3 regions of the Ruegeria sp. BG11 genome follow, and region 2 is predicted to be linked to each of the others. Evidence: riboswitches for the same ligand, from Rfam matches in the RefSeq annotation. Region 2 holds a riboswitch; each other region holds the start of a gene.
The links. Region 2 has a riboswitch for cobalamin ahead of ACR0JF_RS17090 (aromatic ring-hydroxylating oxygenase subunit alpha). Riboswitches for the same ligand answer to the same signal wherever they lie in the genome.

Region 1 (6,575 bases), on a different contig from region 2:
TGGAGCGGTGCGAAACGCCTCAGGACTTGGACGGGCTGCGCAGCAGTATGAGGAACTGCATCCAGGGATTGCGTGAGATTATCGACACCTCGATTCCGTCTCTGCTGGAGCTGTTCGGCTTTCAGCATGCCGTACGGACCCATCTTGAACGCGCGATTGACCCGGATGAAGGGGTTGAGATTGACTTTCGTGACCTGTCCGGCGGGATGGTCGACCGGCTGCCACAAACCAAACGCATCGCATTGTTCCGTATCGCACAAGAGGCCATCAACAACGCAGTCCGACATGCCTCGGCCAGTCGTATTGAGGTCGAGATTGAATGCATGGACGGGCTGCACCTTCGCGTGCGGGACAATGGGCGCAGCATGGGAGCGATTGAAATCCGGCAGGCCTCGGGCGGGTTGACGCACATGCGCACCCGCGCCCGGCTGATAGCGGCGCAGTTTGACATCCGCTACAATGGCGGGACCGAGATTGCCGTCTGTCTTCCGGCCTCCGAATGCCCCAAAATCGAGGTGTTGGTATGAAGGTTCTGCTGGTCGAAGACGACGCAATGCACGCCAACTACCTGCGAGAGTTGGTTCAGGATGCCTTGCCCGAGGTGACCGACCTGAGCCTCGCCTCGAACGGTCGGGAAGGGGAAGAGCAGGCCCGGCAGAACGGTGTTGAGGCCATCGTCATGGACCTGCGCATGAAGGAACGCAACGGGATCGAAGCCGCGCGGACCATTTGGTCTGAACGCCCCGCAACCCGCATTCTGTTCTGGTCCAATTATTCGGACGAGGCCTATCTGCGCGGCATTGCGCGGATCGTTCCGAAAGAGGCCGCCTATGGCTATGTTTTGAAGACGGCTAGCCCCTCACGAATGCATCTGGCCCTGCGCGCCGTTCTGATCGAGGCGCAGATCATGGTGGACCGGGAAATCCACCAGATCCAACGCGAACAGAGCCGCTCGGGTGAGGCGCTGACGGAGGTTGAGTTGGCAATCCTATCCGATCTCGCCCTTGGTTTGCCCGACAAGACCATAGCGCTGCGTCGTAAGCTGGCCCTGAGGACGGTGCAGAACCGGCTGCTGTCGATCTATGAAAAACTGGATGTGGGCGATCTGCCGGTGGATGGCAACGATATCGCGATCAACAAACGTGTCCGGGCGGTTTCAAAGGCCATGACCTCTCAGATACTGAATCGTGAGAGCATCTTTTCGGCGGAAAAAGAGTTGGGAAGCTGGCTTGAGCGTCGGCAAAACTTGGGATGAAGGCCGTGCTAGTCAGATCGTGAGGATTTGAACAGGTAAAGGAATACGAATAGCGACCCGATCGAGGTTGTAACGATCCCCACCGGCAACTCTTGCGGGGCCAGAAGTAGCCGAGACAGAATGTCTGAAAGCGTCAGCAAGATGGCCCCGACGACGGCAGATGTGATCAATAGATTGCGGTGGAGCGTTCCGGCAATGCCTCGGGCGATATGCGGAACCATAAGGCCGACAAACCCGATCACGCCTGCCACCGACACAAAGCTGGCAGTGGCCAAGGCCGCGACCAGAAACATCCGGAATCGCAGGCCTTGCACTGGAATGCCCAGCGTCGAGGCCGTGAAATCCCCCGTCAGAAGCGCGTCGAGCCAGCGGCTGCGATAGAGGGAATAGCCCAGGATCAGGGTCAGCCCTAGCACGACAAGTGGAAAGGTCTCCCACCGGGCAAGACCAAGACCGCCTAGCATCCAGAAAATGACGGAATGCGCGGCGCGGCTGTCGCCCGCGAAAATCAGATAGTTGGTGATGGCCGAAAACAGGAAAGATACAGCCAGGCCTGCAAGGATCAGTTTTTCCGGCGCGCTGGTGCGCAGGCTTTGAACCAGGGCCAGAACAATGCCGGACGCGATCAGGCCCCCGCAAAACGCCGCAAGCGGCAGGGTCCAGATGCCCAGAACATCGCCTGTCACAGTGATAACGAGAACGGCACCTGCAGCGGCCCCGGACGAGAGGCCAAAGAGAAACGGGTCAGCCAGGTCATTGCGCGTAGTCGTTTGCAAAACGACCCCGACAACACCCAGCCCGGCCCCTATGACCGCCGCAAACAACGCGCGAGGCAGGCGCAGGTCAAAGACAATCCGGTGCAGAGGGGACATGTCGCCCTCAGTCACGCCAGTCCCCAGCCCAATCGCGGTGAAAACCTCGGCCAAGGGGATCGGGGTAGTGCCGTAGATCGTCGACAGCAACAAAAGGGCGGTCAGAATGACCGCCCCCAGCAGGACCGCCTGGCCCGTCTTCGTCATCTCAGCTGTTACCCCGGTGCATCGCCGTTGCCATCTTCTCGATCGCTTCGATGTTTGCCGGACCCGGTGTCAGCTCTTCATAGCGCAGGCCGATCCAGCGCTCGTTTTTGACCGCATCGGTTTGCGACATCACCGGATGTTCCTGAAGGAACTTGAACGTATCCGCCGCGCCGTTGCCGGTTTGGTAGTCCAGCAGGACAAGGAATTCGGGGTTCGAGGCGGCGACAGCCTCCCACGAGGTGCGGCCCCAGCTTGTGTCCATGTCATGGGTGACGTTGACGCCGCCCGCTGCTGCGATCATCGCGTCGGGAATGGCGTATTTGCCTGCGGTAAAGGGCGCATCGGCCGGACCATCCAGCAGGAAGACACGGGGTTTTTCCAGATCGGCGGTTTTGGCCTCGATTGCGGCCAGTTGGTCTTTCCAGCCCGAGACCAGCGCGGTCGCTTTGTCTTCGACCTGCATGACGGTGCCCAGACGCAGAACGTCGTCAAACAGCAGATCCATGCTGGCTTCGGGGCGGTCTTTGTTCAGGTGGATGCAGCTTTCGGTCAGAACCAAGGTCTTGATGCCAAAGGGCTCCAGTGTGTCGGGGGTGACGTCACCGCCGGGTTTCATGCCGTAGTACCAACCGGCGAAGAACATGTCGGGTTCAACCGCGACGAGGTTCTCGACCGTCGGGTATTTCGGGGCGAGCTCGGGAATGTCGCCGCGCTGCGCGTCGAAATCGGGGCTAGTTTTATACCAGCCGGTGATGCCGGTCAGACCAACGATGCTATCCTGAAGACCCAGCGCAAACGCCATGTCGGTCATGTTCATGTCATGAACCACGATCCGCTCGGGCTTGGTGTCGAACACCAGAGGTTCACCGCAATTGTCGACGGTGATCTCTTGCGCGGCAGCGCCGCCCGCCAGTGCGCTTAGGACCGCAGCGGACAAGAGTTTCAGTTTCATCAATCTCTCCTGTTAAGATGAAAGCTTTCGTTTTCGGATGTCCAGCGCTGGGATCACGCGTCCTTCGTGCTGGAAACACAGATAGTCAACACCAAAAGTCTCGCGCACGCGGTCTGGTGTCAGAACCTCGGCGACCGGGCCGAAGGCCGTCAGTTGCGCGTTCTTCATCAGGGCGACGTGGCTGGCGAATTCGGGAATCATGACCAGATCGTGGACGATCATCACAACCGTCACACCCAACTCGGCCACCAGAGACAGCATGTGCCCTTTGGCATCCGGATCCAGGTGGTTGGTCGGTTCGTCCAAAAACAGCAGCGAGGGGTTCTGCGCCAAAGCCCGTGCGATATGGGCGCGCTGACGCTCTCCGCCGGACAGTTTTGCCATCTGTTTACCAGCCAGATGGGACAGTTCGGTGGTGTCTAATACGCGCTGCAGGTCCGTTTTAAGAGCTTCGGCGGATTTGTCGTCCCTGATCGGGATTTGTCCAAGGGCCACATAATCGCGCAGTTGCAGCCGCCCGTCGGGTATTTCCTGCTGGCCGACAACGGCAATCCGTCGGGCCCGCTCCAGCGACGACAGTTTCCGCAGGCTTTGACCCTGAATACGTACATCGCCCAGCGCCAGTTTTGCGACACCGCACAAGAGGTTGAGCAGCGTCGTCTTGCCCGCCCCGTTCGGGCCAGCAACGGCCAATATCGCGCCTTCCTCAAGCGTGAACGAGGTGTCCCGCAGCAGAACATCTCCGTTCAGGGCGTAGTATTCCAGATTTTCTGCAATCAGAAAGCTCATACCGTGTCCTCCGGTGGAAGACAGGGCATGCGCGACAGGGTTTTGGTGTAGAGCGCTAAAGGACGGGTCGAGGCGCTGGTCCAACCATCCTCGCTTTCCCGGAATTGATGGGCAAACTCGACCAAAGCGTTCAGATCGGCGGGGGTTTGAATGTCGCCAAACAGATATTGCGCCTTGCCCTTGGCCTGCATCCCGACCGTCATCGGGCGATCGCACCCGGCCATACAGTCGATCAGGCGTGTCGAGAACCCCTCGGGCAGCTGGCTATCCAGCGTTTCCTTCGCCTTATGTGCGGGGATCGGCCCATTGCAGGTGCCGCATATCAGGACAAAATGATCAGCCATGGCACGGGGCGCCAACTTGAACAAAAGTCAAGTGAAGGCAAAAGCCATGAGTTGCATCAGCACGCAGATGTGCCATCGAGCCTCCTTCCGGGACACCCCGCCCCGGGTTGGTTAAACTGTGATGGCAGGTCTCCTGACTTGCGGGTCGTTGCTTGGCCAACCTTCCCGACCTTAGGGGCCAGTGGTTCTGTGGCGTCGCTCTCCGCTTACAGTTGCGGGGGCAGTCACGGCATTGGCCCTCGGGCCGCACCGTATTCCCATTTTCATCCCTCAGGCACAGGCCGTTGGGAACCATCCAGAGCAGCTAGTCTGCTCACGCTCCTATTGTCAAGCGCCGGAATCGCGCTATCGGACCACGCGTAGGGTCGGCCTGCGCGCGCTTTGGCCCGGTCCGACGCCATTTGTCGGGAACTGGCTGGCCAGGGTCAAACCGGCCTGTATCAGATGGGCGTCCGGGTAGCCTCCGGTCAATTCGTTCAAAGCATCGCGCGCCGCCGGAGTTTCGTCGCGGCGCATGTGATGCAGCATTCGCAACAGGGCGCATTCGTCACATGTCAGCTCGTGCCGCGTCTCAAAACAAAGCGGGTCGTTGCAGGCCAGACCTATAGGGCGGGTGTGTAGCGTGGCCTTGACGATCTTGAAAACCAGATGCGCCAGAACCAGCCCCTGGTCGCGCCCCCAGCGTTCGGTTGCGACCGAAAAGGCATGTTGCCACGCCTGCGTTTTCGGCTGTGTTAAGCTTAGGACGAAGTGCCGCATGACAGGCAGCAAACCGCGTTCGAAACCGTCAAATTCGACGCGGGGCAATGTGTGGTCAAATGCTGAGGGTTTCATGCGCGTTCCCTATTGGGTTTGGGGGCTTGTGCGACCAAAGGGTGGACGTTTTGCGGAAGATTGTTTGGGTCAACCGGCGTTTCAGGACGCGGCGATGCAGCGCGGACGGGAAAGCTGTGATCGGCCTCGGTCGCCTGTCTCATCTTCGGTTTCAAAGCGCAGCCATGGCGGCTGGCAACGGCGTCCATGGCAAACAGGTCGGCGAGGGATTTTCGCATGAGGGTTATCTTTCGGTCGAAAAATGGGACCGGGCGATGATTCCAACGGAATCTGACTGGGTCAGACGTTAGCTGACAAAAACAGTCAGAAAAGGCAAGCGCGAAACTCTAAATGAAGTCAGTAGTCGGCAACCAAAAGGAAATCCGGGGCCGTGTCTTCTTCGATTGTTGCAAAGCGGGGGATCGGGTCTTCGAATACGTTGTCCGTCCGGTCGTCATTCACGGTTGAGACTTCGCCAATCAAGCAATCCCCACGTTCCGCCCAGAAGGCATGCCAGATGCCGGGCATCAAGGTCACGCTCTGACCTGGCTTCAGGCGCAGATGCTCTCCGGGCTGTATGGTGACAGGGCAGGCATCGCTGGGAACGGTGACCGGGGTATCGCGGTCGATACCGCCATCGGGGTCCGAGGCATAGATTTCCATAACCAGATCGCCGCCCCCTCGGTTGATGATGTCCTCGGCTTTGACGATATGGCGGTGCATCGGCGACAGCTGTTTGTCGCGAGAGATCAGCAGCTTTTCGGCATAGAGCATACCGCGCCCCCGGCTCAGATCGTTCACGTTGCCGTTGCGCAGGGTGAACAGGAACAACCCAAGTTCATCAAACTTGCCTTGACCGTAGTCGGTGATATCCCAACCTAGGCCATGGGCGCGGATGCTGTCGGCATCGGCGCTGCGCATTTGCTCAGGTGTCCAATCTGCGAAAGGCGGCAGGACGGCACCAAATGAACTGATGAATGCCTGGGCTTCGGTCTTGATACGGTTGATTTCGGATCGTTTCATATCGGACTCTTCGTAGGGCTATAATTCATGCGACCAGGGCGGATTTGCTCCGGCGCGCGAGACGGTTACGGCAGCCACCTCTGCACCCAAGGTCAAAGCGTCGCGTAGCGCATCCGGGGACAGTGCTTTCAAGCCGGGCTTTGCAAGTTGGCCAGCGCGTTCCAGCGAGGCCAGAACCCCGGCGTTAAACGTGTCCCCCGCGCCAACCGTATCCACAACTTGCACCGGTTTGACAGGGACTGAGACCACCGTGCCGTTGGCCAGATAACCCGAGGCGCCCTCACTCCCACGGGTGACGATGACCGCGGAGGGGCCTGCTTGAAGCAGCAAAGGGACTTTCTGATCGTGGTTTTCCGGGCCGGGGATGATCCAGTCCAGAT
Region 2 (6,575 bases):
TTTCAGAGTCAATCAAAAATAGATTGACTGAAATTTTTATTCCATGCGATCCATTCAGATCAGGAGGTGCCGCTTGCTTGTTAGGCAAAGAATTGAATCGAAGGCGGAGAACATGACCGCGAGCGAGCGCAAGCTGGCTGCTGCTTTGCTGAGCGACTACCCCTATGCGGGTTTGGTCACGATTCAGGAACTCGCCCGGCGGGCCGAGGTTTCGGCACCGTCTATCTCGCGGTTTGTCACCAAGATCGGACTGGGGGGCTATCAGGAATTCCAGCGTGCCCTGTTGTCGGAGTTGAAAGAAGGCCAACGCTCGCCCACCGATCTGCACGGCGAAGGCCGCAGCGTTGATGGAGGGTTCTTACGTGATTTCATCGCGCGGGCCTCGTCCCAGATGGCGCTGTCGGCAGAAGGTATCACCGAGGCGCAGTTTCAGCGCATTTGCTCGGTACTGAGCCAGCCAAAAAGCGATGTCTATATTTTGGGCGGTCGGATCAGTGATACCATCGCGCAGCACCTGTCTTTTCACCTGCGCCAAACCCGCAGCGGCGTGTATCATCTTCCGGCCAACAATGAGGTCTGGCCGGAATACCTGCTGCGGATGAAGCCTGCCGATATCCTGTTTCTCGTCGATTTTCGCCGCTACCAACCCGCGCTGGCGCGATTGGCCGCGACTGCCGCGCAGGATCGAGGGGTTCGCGTTGTCCTCATGACAGACAAATGGCTGTCTCCCATATCCCGCCATGCGGCAGAAATCTTGCCAGTTCCGATCGAAAGCGGCACGCTCTGGGATACGTACACAGCGGCCCTTGCCGTCACCGAAGCGCTGGTGACGCGTATTGCCGAAGACAACTGGGACCAAACGAAATCCCGCATCGAAGCCTGGGATGCCATGCGATCCCACAATCAGGACCCTAACCCATGATGCCCAAAACCCCCTTGATGTTTGTCGCCACCTCAGACCTTGCCGGGAAATTGCGGGGCAAGGCCTTTCCGGCGGATCAACTGAACAAGCGGTTGCAGCGCGGGGTCGGGTGGACACCCACCAACGTTCAGATCAACTGTTTTGACGGAATTGCTGAAAGCCCGTTTGGCGCGCTGGGCGATCTTCTTCTGATCCCGGACGCAACGGCCGAGGCAAAGGTCGAGCTCGGCGAAGACTCCGGCCTGCACTTTCTTATGGGCGATATCGTCACTCTGGACGGAGACCCTTGGGACTTCTGCACGCGCAGTTTGTTGAGGGCGGCGCTGGAGCGGCTGCACAAGGTCTCAGGCGCAAATTTGCTGGCTGCGTTCGAGCATGAGTTCCAGCTGAAAGATCCGCCAAGCCAAGCCAACGAAGCCTATGGTCACCGGGGTTTTGGCCTGCAGCGTGATCTGTGCGAGACCTTGATCAACGCGATTTCTCAGGTCGGTTTGAAGCCGGATTCGATCATGAAGGAATATGGGCCAAACCAATATGAGGTCGTCATCGGCCCTGAGCAGGGTGTTCGCGCGGCGGACGCGGCCATCATGGTACGCGAACTGACCTATGCGACCGCACAGGCCTATGGCGAGCGGGCCACCTATACCCCTATTCGCGATGTCGCGAGCGTTGGGAATGGGGTCCACATCCATATGAGCTTTGTGGATGATCAGGGCGCGCCGCTGACATACGCCGAAGACGGCCCCTGCGGCATGTCGGACCTGACGAGTGCCTTCGCTGCCGGAGTTCTGAAATATCTGGATGCGATCTTGGCCCTGACTGCGCCTTCGGTGATCTCGTATGAACGCCTGACACCCCATCGTTGGTCTGCGGCTTTCAACAATCTGGGTTTCCGCGACCGCGAGGCTTCCTTGCGGATTTGTCCGGTAACCGCAAAAGACCCGGCCTCGATCGCGGGGCAGTTCAACATCGAATACCGTGCGGCGGATGCCGCAGCTTCGCCTCATCTGGCGCTTGCGGCAGTTGTCATGGCTGGGACACAAGGGATCGAAGAGGGGCTACCCGCGCCCATTCCAACCGAGGAAGATCTTTCGCTGTTGGACGTCGCAGAACTGAACCAAAGGGGGCTGGTGCGCTTGCCTCAAACCTTAGAAGACGCGCTCGACCGGTTCGTTTCCAACCCGGTTGTGACCGGCTGGTTCCCCGAATGCTTTGCCGAGGTGTACCAAGCCCACAAACAATCCGAGATCGCGACAACTGCACATCTGGACACCGACGCACGCTGCCGATTGTACGAAGAAACATATTGACCTGAGCGGCTCGTCTTGCCGAAGCTCGCCCAATGCGACCTCTGGGGCGTCGCTTGGGTAATCTCGCGCCGTATGACGCGGCGCAGGCTGTTTAGCTCAGGATAGGGATGGATCATGAACCGTTCAGAAACCGATGCCATTTTGAATGTGCATAGGCTGGCTTTTGGCGAAGCGGAAGGTGAAGAAATCGCTCAACTCGCCGAAGATCTCCTTGAGCATCCGGAAACGATTTCTATCAGTGTGAGGCGTGACGGGCAGATCGCGGGCAATGTCATGTTCACCCCGTTTGTCTTCCAGGATCACCCGGACGTTAAATGCTATCTTCTGGCGCCCTGCGGTGTCTCGCCCGAACATCAAGGTCTCGGTGTTGGCAGAGAGATGATGGAGACCAGCATCAAGCACTTGAGGTCCATTGGAACAGACGCTGTCTTCGTGTTGGGCGTGCCGGCATTCTACCCCTTATTCGGGTTTGTTCCGACCGACAAAGAGACGCCATATCCGAACCTTCTGACGATCCCAGAGGCATGGATGGTGCTTGAGCTCACTGCAGGATCGGTTGAAAAGCTGGGGGGCAAGACACTCGCGATTGCGCCCTTCATGCACGCGCATCTCTGGGACACATCACAACACGCGTGAATTCCGTTTTTTTGTTCTTTCCTCAAACCGCAGCTCTGTTTCAGGTTTCCATTTCTGCTGGGCATGTCTGTTTTGTTTCTGCAAATGTCGCAAGCCTTTCAGTCAGAAATGCGCACCCGAGTAGGTTGCGCGTGTGAGGTGCTGCTGTTTGATTCTCAGGCGGCAGAGAATTGGGAAGCCGGTGCAATTCCGGCGCTGCCCCCGCAACGGTAAGGAAGGTCAGGTTCGACAGGTGACCACTGGGACGAGGATCCCGGGAAGGTGTCGAAAACCGGGCGCAAGCCCCTTTCAAGTCCGGAAACCAGCCTTGCATATATGTCAAACCGCGGGTGGCGGTGGGGGCACAAGTTTCGGACGTGATCCTCGCACGGCTCCGGACTGGCCTCTGGTGTCATCTGCCCAAGCTAAGCCGCGGGGCGCGGCAGGAGAGCCAGAAGTGAGCAACGTTCAAAGCCTGTTGGCGCGTCGAAACCCGGCCTATGCCCTTGAACAGGCGTTCTATACCGATCCAGATGTCTTTCAGGCCGATCTTGAGGCCATCCACTACCGCGACTGGCTATTTGCCATTCCGGCATGTGAGCTGGTGAAAACAGGCGACTATGTGACTTACACTGTTGGCGCATACCGCGTGATCATCGTGCGCGGCGCGGACAACCAGATCCGAGCTTTCCACAACACCTGCCGACATCGCGGGTCGATCATTTGCAAAGCGGCCAAGGGCAACTCGCCCAAACTGGTCTGCCCCTACCACCAGTGGACCTATGAGCTTGACGGCTCATTGCTATGGGCACGTGATATGGGGCCTGATTTCGACCCCAAGCAACACGGGCTAAAAACCGTTTACTGCCGGGAACTGGCCGGGCTGGTCTATATCTGTCTTGCAGATGAAGCGCCTGATTTCGACACCTTCGCCAACAAAGCACGCCCCTATCTGGAGCCGCATGATCTGGGCAACGCCAAGGTCGCCTTTGAAAGCACGATCATCGAGAACGGCAACTGGAAGCTGGTCTGGGAAAACAACCGCGAGTGCTATCACTGCGGTGGCAACCACCCCTCGCTGTGCCGGACCTTCCCTGATGATCCCTCGGTAACCGGTATCGAAGGGGGTGAAACCCCGGCTTTCATGCAAACTCACTTTGACCGTTGCGAGGCTGCAGGGATGCCGTCGCAGTTCTATCTGCATGATGACGGGCAATACCGTCTGGCTCGTATGCCGCTTAAGGAAGGGGCGGAAAGCTATACTCTAGACGGCAAATCAGCTGTGCGCCGCTTTCTTGGCAGTTCGCCTTTTGCCGATGCGGGGACGTTGCTGAAGTTCCACTATCCCAGCACGTGGAACCACTTCCTGGCCGATCACTCGATTGTATTTCGGATCACTCCGATCAGCCCGACCGAGACCGAAGTCACCACGAAATGGCTGGTCAACAAGGATGCGGTCGAAGGGGTCGACTATGACGTCAAGCGTCTGACCGAGGTCTGGATGGCCACCAATGACGAAGATCGCCGCGTGGTGGAAGACAACCAGATGGGCATCAACAGCCCGGCCTATGTGCCGGGACCGTATTCAGGGATACAGGAGTCCGGTGTTTTGCAATTCACCGATTGGTATTGCAGCACTCTGGCGCGCCACCTGACACCTGACACGATGGCGGCGGAGTGAAGCAGATGAAAGATCTGAACGCTGTTGCCTCGATCTGGCAGGATGACGAGACGCTGGAATGCGTCTCGGTCGTGCCCGAAACGCCAAACACCGCCAGCTTTACGTTCCGCGCCCCGTCCGGGGCTTTGTTTGCCTACCATCCGGGTCAGTTCCTGACGCTCGAGATTCCGGCGCCGGGGCAGCCGGGAGGCGTTGTGCATCGGACCTATACGATCTCGTCATCCCCATCTCGTCCGCGATCCATTACGATCACGGCTAAGGCGCAGCCGGACAGCGTCGGCACGCGCTGGATGCTGGACAATCTGCAGCCGGGTATGCGGATGCGGGCGATTGGCCCGGCGGGTCTGTTCACCAATGCTGAAAGCGGCGCCACCAAGTATTTGTTCATCTCGGCAGGGTCGGGCATCACTCCTATGATGTCGATGACGACCTGCATGTGGGACGAAGGCCGCGATCTGGATGTCGTCTTCATCAACTGCGCCAAACGTCCGTCCGAGATCATCTTCCGCCAACGGTTGGAGCAGATGGCAAGCCGGACGCCGGGTTTGGATTTGAAGTTTGTTGTGGAGGAAGCTGACCGCTACAGCCCCTGGACCGGCTACCAGGGTCAATTTAACCAGCTGATGCTGGGCCTCATGGCCCCAGACTATCTGGACCGTGAGGTCTATTGCTGCGGTCCCGAGCCGTTCATGCAAGCAGTCCGGGACGCTCTGTCGGGTCTTGGCTTTGATATGGACAACTATCATCAGGAGAGCTTTGGAGCCCCGGTTGAGACCGAAGCAGATCAGCCCGATCTGGACGATGTTATCCCCGACGATGACAGCGCCGCCGAGATCGTGTTTGCGACCTCGGGTGTCACCGCCAAAGTTGCCGAGACGGATACGGTTCTGGCCGCCGCACGTGCGGTCGGGTTGAACATTGCCTCGGGCTGTACGTTTGGCGTTTGCGGAACCTGCAAGGTCAAAAAGACCTCGGGTGAAGTTCACATGGTACACAATGGCGGTATCTCCGAGGATGACATAGCAGCAGGCTACATTCTGGCGTGCTGTTCAAACCCGATCGGCAAGGTCGAAGTTGAGGTGTGAACGGGAAGTCTCAGGCTGAAACTGCAGAGCGTCTACGGCCGCCTGCGGTTTCAGATTCTTAAATATTTGTATTAAAATCAGACACTTAATGTCTCCTTGCTCGCTTAAGTAAGCTTGGGTGGCACAGGTTTGCTCACGGATAGTTGATTCTATTCGGCAACATTCACGTGATTGCTCAAATTCTGTCTCTTTTCCGCCGAAATCTCCCCTGATAAAGCGGGTTGAGTACTGGGTGGGGTGTTGATAAGTGCGAGCAGGTAAATGAGAGCCGGATATAACGGTCGTGTAGCCATTTCATGGAATCAAACCGAGCTTGATGGGCTTGAGGCAGCGCCTTTGGCCTTTTTGGCGGTTGGGTCCGCATGGTCCTGGCGTGGTCAGGCGCTGGTGTTGGGCGAAGTGGCAGAGCAAAATCTTGAGCAACTGGGACATACGGGGGCGAACGCTGTGCGTACCCGCGACGCGTTCTCAGCCCCGCAAGAGATAGCGGGTGAGCATTGCGGGACGGTCACATTGACCAATGGAGCGCAACGCTTTGCGGCAGAATTGATTATCACAGATGACGAACAATGGCCGACTCTGGTGTTCAACACTGGCTGTCCGCCTCGGGATCAGGATTTTTGGATTAGCGAAGTAACGCATGCCGGTGCCGACCTGCAGAGCGTACCGCAGCCGACCACAAAGGTGGTGGCCTTTCCGGGAAAATCCGCGCCGGGTTTGTTTTCATAGGTTTGGTCACCTAGCTGGCGCTGAACCCGTTGGCCTAAAAACCCTTCAAGAAATTTGAGCAGGGCCGTCAGGACGTGTTGACTCTGACAGTTCTGCGGATATAAGCGCGGCTTCATTGGTGTTGGTGGCCCCCGCAAGGGGATGCCTGTCATGGGGGAAACCTCAAGAGGACAACGCCCTTTATAACCCGGCGCCACGCCTGGTCTGAACTGGAACTGCCCGGTCCGAGCGGA
Region 3 (6,575 bases), 150 kb from region 2:
CGTCTCCGCGACCATATCATGCGCGAGTCGATTGACCTGACCGCCGTGCGCGCCGTAGTGCTGGACGAAGCCGACGAAATGCTCGACCTGGGCTTCCGCGAAGATCTTGAGTTCATTCTGGAACAAACCCCGTCTGAGCGTCAGACGCTGCTGTTTTCCGCGACGGTTCCCCGCGCCATCACCTCCCTCGCCGCCCGCTACCAACGCGATGCCGAGCGTGTCAGCACCGTCAGCGAGCGCACACAACATGCCGATATCGAATACCGCGCGATGAATGTGGCCCCGCGCGATGGTGAGAATGCAATCATCAACGTGCTGCGCTTCTATGAGGCCCCCAACGCCATCATCTTCTGCAACACCCGCGCCATGGTCAGCCGCCTGACGGCGCGGCTGTCGAATCGTGGATTCTCGGTCGTGGCCCTGTCCGGAGAGCTGACGCAGAGCGAACGTTCGAACGCGTTGCAAGCCATGCGCGACGGACGCGCCCGGGTCTGTGTGGCGACCGATGTGGCCGCGCGCGGCATCGACCTGCCGAATCTTGATCTGGTGATCCATGCGGAACTGCCGAACAGCCATGAAACGCTGCTGCACCGCTCGGGCCGAACCGGACGCGCCGGGCGGAAAGGCGTCAGCGCGCTGGTCATACCGCCTGCATCGTTCAAAAAGGCGCAACGCCTGCTGAAATTCGCCAAGCTGACAGCCGATTGGGGGTCTGCACCCTCGGCCGATGAGGTTCAGGCGCAGGACATGCAGCGGATGTTCAGCTCGGACGACTGGACCGTGGATGTCACCGAGGGCGAAAGCGCACTGGTTGATGATCTGGTCTCGCGCTTTTCACCGCAGCAACTCGCGGCGGCCTATCTGCGTCAATACGGGCGCAAGCATTCCGCCCCGGAGGAGCTGAGCGACGCACAAGATACCGCGCCAAAGCCGAACGTGCCTTTAGGACCGAGCGTGTGGTTTTCGCTGTCGGAGGGACACAACGAGAACGCATCGCCGCGCTATCTGCTGCCCATGTTGTGCAAGGCGGGCAAGATCACCAAAGACGATATCGGCGCGATCCGCATTGCCGACACCGAAAGCTATATCGAGATTCGCGAAAGCAGCGTTGAAGGTTTCCTGAAGGCCATTGGCCCGGAGATGACGGTCGAAGGTACCAAGACCCTGGTGCAACTGGACGCGCCGCCCGCCCTTTCCGGTGGTGGCCGCAAAGGTCCCAAGCGCGACTTCAAAGGCAAGAAGCGCCCCGAACGCCCGGCCCGCGCGGCTGAGCCTCAGCCCGCAAAACCGCGCCGAAAACCGGCCGAGAAGCCAAAACCCGAAACGCGGCCCAAACGAGATGAGGCCCCTTCGGGCGATCAGCAAAAGAAGCCCGCGCGCCGTCCGAAAGGCCCGCCTCCACCCAGAGGCAAGCCAAGCAGCAAGAAAAACCGCGCGCGGGCGGCTGCGATGAAGGGTGGCAACGCGATGCCCAAGCGGAAAAAGTAGACCGCCCTAGCGCCCGCGACAGGTTGTGCAAGCGAAGAAATTTATTTTCTTCGCCACACCATATATTGACAACATGTCGCCACCAGCCCCAATATGGTGTTGCTTCGGTTCTTTCGATTCCTGTTGAAAGCTAAGAGGGAAACCGGTGAAAAACCGGCGCTGCCCCCGCAACTGTAAGCGGAGAGTTCGGCTGAATACGCCACTGAAAGCGTGCTTTTGGGAAGGCCAGTCCGAACATCAATCCGCGAGCCAGGAGACCTGCCGTAAGCAAAGAAAGAGAACCGCGAACGGAGGGTTCGGGGGCGTGTTCAGGGGGCATTTTGCCCGCAGCGTCCTCGGCATTCATTAAAAGGACAGAGGACGACATGAGCATTACCGTATATTCCAAACCCGCATGCGTACAATGCACCGCCACCACCCGCGCGCTGGATGCAAAAGGCATCACCTATGACGTCATCGACCTGACCCAGGACGACAGCGCCATGATCCATGTGACCGAGCTGGGCTATCGTCAGGCCCCTGTCGTTGTGGCGGGCAGTGATCACTGGTCGGGTTTCCGCCCGGACATGATCGCCCAACTGGCCTGAACCATGGCCGCGCCGATCCCGGCGCTGGTCTATTTCTCATCGAAATCCGGAAACACCCACCGCTTTGTCTCGCGGCTGGGCCTGACTTCTTTCCGCATTCCGAATGGAACGGACCCGTTGCCTGACCCCGGACACTCCTACGTGCTGATCAGCCCCACCTATGCCGATGGCGAAGGGCGCGGAGCGGTTCCGAAACAGGTGATCCGGTTTCTGAACGACCCGGACAGACGCGCCGGGATCGTTGGAGTGATCGGCACAGGCAACCGCAATTTCGGTGCGACCTACGCTTTGGCCGGTCGCATCATCGCCCAGAAATGCAACGTACCGCTGCTCTATACGTTTGAGCTGGCCGGAACAGAGACCGACATCGCCCGCGTCCGCGCCGGGCTGGAAAAACTAGGGAGACACCTATGCTCGACAGCAGCGTAAACGAGCAGGACTATCACGCGTTGAACGCGATGCTGAACCTCTACGATGGTGAGGGGAAGATCCGGTTCGATGCCGACCGTATGGCCGCGCGGCAGTATTTCCTGCAGCACGTCAACCAGAACACCGTGTTCTTCCACTCGCTGGATGAAAAGCTGGGATATCTGGTGTCCGAGGGCTACTATGAAGAGGCTGTTCTGGACCAGTATTCCAAGAACTTCATGCGGAAGATCTGGGATGCGGCCTATGCCAAGAAGTTCCGGTTCCCGACCTTTCTGGGCGCATTCAAATATTACACCTCATATACGCTGAAAACCCGTGACGGGCAGCGGTTCCTGGAACGCTATGAAGACCGCGTCGTCATGACCGCGCTGGCGCTGGCGCGCGGCGATGAGGCACTGGCCCTGTCCTTCATGGAAGAAATCCTCGACGGCCGTTTCCAGCCTGCGACGCCCACCTTCCTGAACGCGGGCAAAGCCTCACGCGGGGAGTTGATCTCATGCTTCCTGCTGCGGCTTGAGGACAACATGGAGAGCATCGGGCGCGGCATCAACTCGGCCCTGCAACTGTCCAAACGCGGTGGAGGTGTAGCGCTGCTGCTGACCAACATCCGCGAGCACGGCGCACCGATTAAGGGCATTGAGAACCAATCCTCCGGCGTGATCCCGGTGATGAAACTGCTGGAAGACAGCTTCTCCTACGCCAATCAGCTTGGCGCGCGGCAAGGTGCGGGTGCGGTGTATCTGAACGCGCACCACCCGGACATCATACGCTTCCTCGACACCAAACGCGAAAACGCCGATGAGAAAATCCGTATCAAAACGCTGAGCCTTGGCGTGGTGATCCCCGACATCACTTTCGAGTTGGCGAAGAAAAACGCTGATATGTACCTGTTCTCGCCCCATGACGTAGAAAAGGTCTATGGCGTGCCGTTCTCGGAAATCTCGGTAACCGAGAAATATCACGAGATGGTCGATGACAAGCGCATCCGTAAATCCAAGGTCAATGCGCGTGAATTCTTCCAGACCATCGCCGAGATTCAGTTCGAATCCGGTTACCCCTACGTGATGTTCGAAGACACGGTGAACCGGATGAACCCCATTGCGGGCCGGATCAACATGTCGAACCTGTGTTCCGAGATTTTGCAGGTCAATGAAGCGTCCGAATTTAACGATGACCTCAGCTATGCGCATCTAGGCACGGATATCTCCTGCAACCTCGGCTCGCTGAATATTGCCAAGACGATGGATGGCGGTGATTTGGGCCGCACTGTTGGCGCTGCGATCCGCGCGCTGACGGCGGTGTCCGAAATGTCGGCAATCGACTCGGTGCCGTCGGTGCGTCGGGGCAATGATGAAAGTCACGCGATTGGTCTGGGGCAGATGAACCTGCACGGGTTCCTCGCGCGCGAACATATCCACTATGGCTCGCCTGAGGGTATCGAGTTCACATCCGTGTATTTCGCGACCGTGGCCTATCACGCGATCCGCACCTCCTGCGAACTGGCGCAGGAACGCAAGGCGTCGTTTAAGGGGTTCGAGACCTCCGACTACGCCTCGGGCACATTCTTCGACAAATACACCACCCGTGACTGGCTTCCCGAAAGCGATCGGGTGAAGGCTCTGTTCGATGACATGACCCTGCCCACACGCGACGACTGGGCAGCATTGAAGGCAGATGTGGTGAAACACGGCCTCTATAACCGCAACCTTCAGGCGGTGCCGCCCACCGGTTCGATCAGCTATATCAACAACTCGACCTCTTCGATTCACCCCATCGTCTCGAAGATCGAAATCCGCAAAGAGGGCAAGATCGGCCGCGTCTACTATCCGGCGGCTTTCATGAACAATGACAACCTCGAATACTACCGCGATGCCTATGAGATCGGCCCCGAGGCTCTGATCGACACCTATGCCGCGGCGACCGAGCATGTGGATCAGGGGCTGTCGCTGACCCTGTTCTTCCCGGCCGAGGCCACGACCCGCGATATCAACCGCGCGCAAATCTACGCGTGGAAGAAAGGTATCAAAACCATTTATTACGTGCGTCTGCGCCAGGAGGCCCTTGAAGGGACCGAGGTGCAGGGCTGCGTATCCTGCTCGCTGTAAGGGGAAACGATATGAAAGACATGATCCAAACCAAGATCCCCCGCGCCATCAACTGGAACCGGCTGGAGGATGACAAAGACCTTGAGGTCTGGAACCGCCTGACGGTCAACTTCTGGCTGCCCGAGAAGGTGCCGCTGTCAAACGATATCCAAAGCTGGGCGACGCTGACGGATCACGAAAAACAACTGACCATCCGCGTCTTCACTGGCCTGACCCTGCTGGACACGATTCAGAACACGGTCGGTGCCCCTGCTCTGATGCCGGATGCCGTCACTCCGCATGAAGAGGCCGTACTGACCAACATCGCCTTTATGGAGGCGATACATGCGCGCAGCTATTCCTCGATCTTCTCGACGCTCTGTTCGACCAAAGAGATCGAAGAGGCGTTCCGCTGGTCCGAAGAAAACCCGCATCTGCAGGCCAAGGCCGAGGTAATCCTGAACACATACGCTCCGGGCAACGATCCGCTGAAACGTAAGATCGCGTCGGTGTTTCTGGAAAGCTTCCTGTTCTATTCCGGCTTCTATCTGCCAATGTACTGGTCCAGCCGCGCCAAGCTGACCAACACCGCCGACCTGATCCGCCTGATCATCCGGGATGAGGCCGTGCATGGCTATTACATCGGCTACAAGTTCCAGCGCGGCTACGAGACGCTGTCCGAAGCCGAACAGCAGGAGTTGAAGGACTATGCCTTTGGCTTGATGTTCGAGCTTTACGGGATCGAGAACCAGTATACCGAGGAACTCTATGATGAGCTCGGCCTGACCGAGGACGTAAAAGTCTTCCTCCACTACAACGCTAACAAGGCGCTGCAGAACCTTGGATTCGAGGCCCTGTTCCCACCGGAAGTTTCCGAAGTGAATCCGGCTATCCTGGCTGCCCTCAGCCCGGATAGCGAGAACCACGATTTCTTCTCGGGCTCCGGCTCCTCCTATGTCATCGGCAAGGCTGTAGCGACCGAGGACGAAGATTGGGATTTCTGATGGCAAAGGACACTCTGACCATCGTTCGGGACTGGCACGAAGCCTTTGACGTGCCGGTCGTGGACGCACCCGCAATCCCCGAGACGCGCGCGCAGATGCGGTTGGCGATCCTCGAAGAGGAAGTTGCGGAGCTGCGCACAGCGGTCGAGGATCGCAATCTGGTCGAGGTGCTGGATGCCCTGTGCGACATCCAATACGTGCTGGACGGCACCTTTCTGGAATTCGGCCTTCACAGTGTCAAACAAGCTGCGATGGAGGGAGTCCACGCCTCGAACATGTCCAAGCTGGGCGCCGATGGGAAACCGGTTCTGCGCGAAGATGGCAAAGTGCTGAAAGGTCCGGCCTTCCGCCGGCCCGACCTCGCCCGCATCCTTGAGGATGGCTAACACAGCCTTGATTGGGACGAATAGCGATCGGTGCAAATGAACAGGGCGGGGAAATCCCCGCCCCTTTTCACGTCAAATGATCTTCAACCGGATCAGCTGCAGTTCAACGGCACCGCAAAGCCTGAGCTGCGATCGGATGAGCCCTTGCTGTAGACATCGCCTGCAGGCAGGCAACCGGTAAAGCGTTCGGTCTCTCTGCCAAACGCCGCCCCCACAGAGTTATCGACCCGAGTGCTGTTTGAGCGAGTCCGAACGACTCCGAATAGGGTACCGTTCACATTCACCGTGCTCAGATACAGGTTCTGGCTGCTTCCCGATAGCTCCACCGCGTTTGCAGGCGACTGACCGCCATTTTCGATTGCCACACCGGCAATCTTATCGATCCCGACCTTGTCGGACAGGACCGAGACAGTCGGCAATTCCGCAAGCTCGGCCGGGACATTGGTCGCTGGCGGTAAGAAGGCGACGGCTCCCGGAACATCGGACACCGTGCGCGGTTCACCATCAATCCCGGTGAACCCGACACCTTGGCGATTGAAGGGGTCTTCACAAGCCGCGAGGGTCAAAACGGCGATTGTCGGTAGCAAGATTTTTTTC

Region 1: linked by a shared signal. The riboswitch ahead of ACR0JF_RS06310 (DUF1636 family protein) and the one ahead of ACR0JF_RS17090 (aromatic ring-hydroxylating oxygenase subunit alpha) in region 2 are both predicted to bind cobalamin.
Region 3: linked by a shared signal. The riboswitch ahead of nrdH (glutaredoxin-like protein NrdH) and the one ahead of ACR0JF_RS17090 (aromatic ring-hydroxylating oxygenase subunit alpha) in region 2 are both predicted to bind cobalamin.

What each region holds. Positions count from the first base shown of each region.
Region 1 is NZ_JBQFTH010000003.1:41,903-48,477, reverse strand. It holds gene ACR0JF_RS06335 (ATP-binding protein) at 1-527, shown strand, start outside; gene ACR0JF_RS06330 (response regulator transcription factor) at 524-1,255, shown strand; gene ACR0JF_RS06325 (FecCD family ABC transporter permease) at 1,264-2,274, opposite strand; gene ACR0JF_RS06320 (ABC transporter substrate-binding protein) at 2,276-3,226, opposite strand; gene ACR0JF_RS06315 (ABC transporter ATP-binding protein) at 3,239-4,015, opposite strand; gene ACR0JF_RS06310 (DUF1636 family protein) at 4,012-4,359, opposite strand; cobalamin riboswitch at 4,466-4,670, opposite strand; gene ACR0JF_RS06305 (hypothetical protein) at 4,705-5,193, opposite strand; gene ACR0JF_RS06300 (hypothetical protein) at 5,190-5,411, opposite strand; gene ACR0JF_RS06295 (D-lyxose/D-mannose family sugar isomerase) at 5,530-6,195, opposite strand; gene ACR0JF_RS06290 (carbohydrate kinase family protein) at 6,214-6,575, opposite strand, start outside.
Region 2 is NZ_JBQFTH010000010.1:181,171-187,745, reverse strand. It holds gene ACR0JF_RS17105 (MurR/RpiR family transcriptional regulator) at 44-922, shown strand; gene ACR0JF_RS17100 (glutamine synthetase family protein) at 922-2,232, shown strand; gene ACR0JF_RS17095 (GNAT family N-acetyltransferase) at 2,347-2,868, shown strand; cobalamin riboswitch at 2,988-3,192, shown strand; gene ACR0JF_RS17090 (aromatic ring-hydroxylating oxygenase subunit alpha) at 3,305-4,528, shown strand; gene ACR0JF_RS17085 (hybrid-cluster NAD(P)-dependent oxidoreductase) at 4,534-5,613, shown strand; gene ACR0JF_RS17080 (hypothetical protein) at 5,875-6,342, shown strand.
Region 3 is NZ_JBQFTH010000010.1:29,864-36,438, forward strand. It holds gene ACR0JF_RS16275 (DEAD/DEAH box helicase) at 1-1,488, shown strand, start outside; cobalamin riboswitch at 1,577-1,768, shown strand; gene nrdH (glutaredoxin-like protein NrdH) at 1,854-2,075, shown strand; gene nrdI (class Ib ribonucleoside-diphosphate reductase assembly flavoprotein NrdI) at 2,091-2,504, shown strand; gene nrdE (class 1b ribonucleoside-diphosphate reductase subunit alpha) at 2,486-4,609, shown strand; gene nrdF (class 1b ribonucleoside-diphosphate reductase subunit beta) at 4,621-5,592, shown strand; gene ACR0JF_RS16300 (pyrophosphohydrolase domain-containing protein) at 5,592-5,978, shown strand; gene ACR0JF_RS16305 (hypothetical protein) at 6,071-6,575, opposite strand, start outside.